Regions from separate parts of the Kocuria sp. CPCC 205297 genome, predicted to be linked through region 2. Evidence: predicted binding sites of a transcription regulator. Region 2 holds the regulator's gene; the other holds the start of a gene.

Region 1 (2,476 bases), on a different contig from region 2:
CATGGACTGCGCGGAGATCGCGGCCACGTGGGCCACGTCCTTGCCCTCCACGGGGCGGGCGTTGTCGAGCAAACGCTGGGCCACGGTGGCCACGGCCGCTTCCACGCCGCGCTTGATGTCGCCCGGGGCCGCTCCGGCGGCCACGTTGCGCAGACCCTCCTTGACGATGGCCTGCGCGAGGACGGTCGCCGTGGTGGTGCCGTCACCGGCGACGTCATTGGTCTTGGTGGCCACTTCCTTGGCCAGCTGGGCGCCGAGGTTCTCGTACGGATCCTCGAGCTCCACCTCACGGGCGATGGTCACGCCGTCGTTGGTGATGGTGGGTGCGCCCCACTTCTTGTCCAGTACCACGTTGCGCCCGCGGGGGCCCAGCGTGACCTTGACGGTGTCGGCCAGTCGGTTGACACCGGATTCGAGCGCTTTGCGAGCGGCGTCGTTGAACACCAACTGCTTGGGCATGTGTGCTCCTTACGAAACGAGAAGGGTGTGGAAATGACGGCGCGGTGCCCCCGTGGCCCGTTCTCGGGCGAACGTCCGGGCACCGCGCACGAAAGTCGTTGCGGGGATTACTTCTCGATCACGGCCAGCACGTCCCGCGCGGGGAGCACCAGGTACTCCTCGCCGTTGTACTTGACCTCGGTCCCGCCGTACTTGGAGAAGATGACCACGTCACCCTCCTTGACGTCCACGGGGATGCGGTTGCCCTTGTCGTCCACGCGGCCCGGGCCCACGGCCAGGACGGTGCCTTCCTGCGGCTTCTCCTTGGCGGTGTCCGGGATGACCAGACCGGAAGCGGTGGTCTGTTCAGCGGCCAGCGGCTGAACCACGATGCGATCCTCGAGAGGCTTGATGGAGACCGACACGATCTCTCCCTTTCTTCTAGGCGTGTGAGACGGTGTGCGAACGCGCCGTGTCATGGGGTCCCATGACCGCGTCCGCCACAGGCCAGTTGGCGTGCCAACCGTCGTCGCGGTGCCGATTGAGCGCCTGGCCTTTAGCACCCTCACCATGAGAGTGCTAATCATCACTGTAGGGAGACGGGCCGCGCGCGGTCAAGGCGCGCCCGCCGCGCTCGTCTCTGGGCACAATCCGCGGGTACGACGCCGCCGTCCCCGCGGCCGCGTCAGTCGCGGCCGGCGAGCCGTCCGTGCCGCGTCAGTAGTAGACCGCGAGCCGCCCGTGGGGACCGTCGTGGCACGTGACCGGGGTGTCGAACACGCGCGTGAGGGTCTCGTCCGTCATGATCTGCTCGGGCGGGCCGAACTCCACCACGCGACCGTCCTTCACGGCACAGATCCAGTCCGAGTAGTGGCTCGCGAAGTTGATGTCGTGCAGAACGATCAGCACGGTGCGTCCGAGCTCGTCCGCGACGCGGCGCAAGTGATGCATCATGTGCACCGAGTGGCGCATGTCCAGGTTGTTCAGGGGCTCGTCCAGCAGGAGGTACTCGGTGTCCTGGCACAGCACCATGGCCACGTAGGCGCGCTGGCGCTGACCGCCCGAGAGCTGGTCCAGGTAGCGGTTCTGCAGGGGTCCCAGGTCGAAGAAGTCGATCGACTCGGAGATGATCCGCTCGTCGTCCCGGGTGATCCGCCCACGCGTGTAGGGGAAGCGACCCAGCGCCACGAGCTGGCGCACGGTGAGCCGCGCGGTGAAGTGGTTCTCCTGGCGCAGCGTGGAGACCACCTTGGCGAGTTCACGCGGCGGCGTCCTGCTCACGTCGTGACCGCCGATCTCCACGGTGCCGGCCTCGGGACCCAGCAGGTGACCCATCATGGTCAACAGCGTGGACTTCCCCGCGCCGTTGGGCCCCACGAGCGCGGTCACGCCACCGGCGGGGATCTGCAGATCCACCGGCCCGATCGCCAAGTCCGTGCCGTACTCCTTGACCAGTCCGGTCAACTGGATCACAGTCTGCCCCTCCTCAGGATCACGAAGAGGAAGACACTGCCACCCACCAGCTCGATGATGATGGACACAGCGCCCTCCGCATAGAAGACGTTCTTCAGGACGAAATAGGCCCCGGACAGCACCGCGAAACCGATCAGCGCGGCCATGGGGAACACGTAGCGGTGGTCGTGGGTGTCCGCGAACTGGTACGCCAGGATCGCCACGAGGAACCCCAGGAACGTCATGGGCCCGATCAGGGACGTGGAGACCGCCATCAGAATGGACACCCAGAACAGGGTGAGCAGCAGCTCCCGGCGGTGGTCCATGCCCAGGTTCGTGGCCACGTCCCGCCCCATAGCCATGACATTGAGCGTGCGGGAGTGCACGTACAGGGCCACCGTGGCCACCACGCACAGCGGCACGGCCAGCGGGAAGTACCCGGGATCCGCGTTGGCCACCGAGCCGAACAAGCGGGCGCTGAGCACGTCGAACTCGCTCGGTGAGAGCAAGCGCTGCATGAAGGTGGACACCGCGCCGAGCCCGCCGCCCAGGACGATGCCGATCAGCAGCATCACCTGCACGTTGG
Region 2 (2,476 bases):
CCCGGGTCAGGAATCGGCAGCGTCCGGGGCGGTGAGGAAGTCGATGAGCTCCTCCACGCGGCCCAGCAGGGCCGGTTCGAGGTCTGCGTACGTGTTCACTCGTGCAAGGATCGCCTGCCACGCCCGCCCCACGTCCTGGGGTGTGCGGTGCGGTAGGCCCAGCGCGCGTGCCATCCCGGTCTTCCAATCCACCCCGCGCGGGATCACGGGCCACTCCCGGATCCCCAGGGCGCTGGGCTTCACGGCCTGCCAGATGTCCACGTAGGGGTGTCCGAGGATGAGCACGTTGTCCCGGGCACCCGGGACCGCGAGCGCCTCCTGGGCGATCCTGGACTCCTTGGAGCCCGCGACCAGGTGGTCCACGAGGATCCCGAGCCGACGCTGCGGGCCGGGGTGGAACTCGGCGATGGCTGAGGGGAGGTCGTCGATCCCGTGCAGGGGTTCCACCACGGTGCCCTCGACCGCGAGGTCGTGGCCCCACACCTTGGCCACGAGCTCGGCGTCGTGGTACCCCTCGACCCACACACGCGACTCCTTGGCCACGGACGCGCGCAGGTTCTCGACCTCGACCGACCCCGAACGCGTGATCCGGGGCTTGGCCGGGGCGCTGCGGGTCTCGGGCGGGCCCAGCCGCACGGGTTCGCCGTCCAGGAGGAAGCCCGGGCCCAGGGGGAAGGACTTCACGCGCCCGTGCCGGTCCTCCAGACCCACCACGCGCATCCCGCCGATGGTCTCCACGCCCACGACGGCGCCCACCCACCCGGTCTCCACGTCCTCGAGCACCATGTCCCGGGCCACGGGGACATCCCGGGAGACGGCACCGGTGCGGGCGACGTCGGGACTGCCTAGGTCCTGGGGACCCCAGGACCAGCCGGATGCGTTCACGGGCGACTCCTCGACGTCGTACCGCGGCGCGAGCGCGCCGCCGGGCAGGCGAATCAGCCGCGAGCGTATCAAAATCGGCCCCTGACCCACGGGCCCCGGACGGCCAGGATTAGCACTGTGAACTCTTGAGTGCCAGAATTACCAGCAACGGGAGGTGAGACACATGGAGCATCCGCGCCGAGCGCAGATCCTGCGCGCCATCGTGGAGGACTACGTCCATTCGCGTGAACCCGTGGGGTCCAAGGCGCTCGTGGAACGCCACCGCCTACCCGTCTCCTCCGCCACGGTGCGCAACGACATGGCCGCCCTCGAGGAGGACGGGCTGATCGTGGCCCCGCACACGAGCTCGGGGCGGATCCCCACGGACCGAGGTTACCGCGAGTTCGTCAACCAGATCGCAGCCCTGGAGCCCCTCACCTCCGCCCAGCGCCGCGCGATCCAGGTGTTCATGGACGGCGCCCAGGACCTGGACGACATCATGGAGCGCACCGTGCGCCTGCTCGCCCAGCTCACCCACCAGGTGGCCGTGATCCAGTATCCCGTGCGCACCGGGATCACCGTGCGCCACGTGGAACTCGTGGACGTGGGGGACGCCCGCGTACTCGTGATCCTGATCCCCACCACCGGACGCGTGGCCCAACGCACCGTGGAACTGCCCGTCACCCTGACCGAGGCCCAGCTGCTGGAGCTGCGCGCCCACGTGCTCGCACGCCTGCTCGGCACGCCCGTGGAAGACGTCCCCGACGCCGCCGTGACCCTGCCCCCGGCCCTGCCCGAGGAACTGCGCGACGCCGGGACCGCGGTGACCGGGGCGCTCGCGGTGCTCGCAGCGGTGTCGGACGAACACCGCCTGGTGATGGCCGGGACCGCGAACCTCGCGCGCTTCAGCGGGGACTTCCCGCAGAGCATCTCCCCGGTGCTCGAGGCGCTTGAGGAACAAGTGGCCATGCTGCGATTGTTGTCCGAGATGCAGCAGGACGAACGCGGGGTTGCGGTGCGCATCGGCTCCGACCACAGCGACGACCCTCTGGCGGAGGCGTCCGTGGTGGCCACGGGTTACGGTCCGCACGCCGCGTCCAAGGTGGGAGTCGTGGGGCCCACACGCATGGACTACCCCACGACCATGGCCTCCGTGCGCGCGGTGGCCCGCTACCTGTCCAAGAACCTGGGGGCTGAGCGCACGTGAGCGCCGCCCGCCCCGCTCGACCGTAGAACCGACGAAAGAAGAAACGACGACATCGTGAGCGATCACTACGAAACCCTCGGCGTGAGCCGGGACGCCAGCGCCGAAGAGATCAAGCGCGCCTACCGCAAGAAGGCCCGCAAACTCCATCCGGACGTGAACCCCTCACCCGAGGCCGCCGAGGAGTTCAAGCGCGTCTCCCACGCCAATGACGTCCTCTCCGACCCGGACAAGCGCCGTGTCTACGACGCCACAGGCAACGAGAACGGCACGGACACCGGCTTTGGCGGGGGCTTCCCCGGCACGGGCTTCGGCTTCTCCGACATCTTCGAGACGTTCTTCCAGGGCGCGGGAGCCGGTGGCCAGCGCGGCCCCCAGTCCCGCACCCGCCAGGGCCAGGACGCCCTG

The links. The regulator HrcA, encoded in region 2, represses chaperone genes, less so after heat shock. The targets are predictions, from matches to a motif close to TTNGCACTCGNNNNNNNCGAGTGCNAA.
Region 1: a site for HrcA is predicted at 995-1,021, ahead of groES (co-chaperone GroES). Genes of this name have one in related genera too.

The regions. Positions count from the first base shown of each region.
Region 1 covers NZ_JAVKPY010000006.1:180,398-182,873, reverse strand. Annotated here, with positions in the region: gene groL (chaperonin GroEL) at 1-459, opposite strand, end outside; gene groES (co-chaperone GroES) at 567-863, opposite strand; gene RF650_RS07480 (ABC transporter ATP-binding protein) at 1,156-1,911, opposite strand; gene RF650_RS07475 (iron chelate uptake ABC transporter family permease subunit) at 1,908-2,476, opposite strand, start outside.
Region 2 covers NZ_JAVKPY010000009.1:50,903-53,378, reverse strand. Annotated here, with positions in the region: gene RF650_RS09785 (DUF3097 family protein) at 7-885, opposite strand; gene hrcA (heat-inducible transcriptional repressor HrcA) at 1,049-2,071, shown strand; gene dnaJ (molecular chaperone DnaJ) at 2,126-2,476, shown strand, end outside.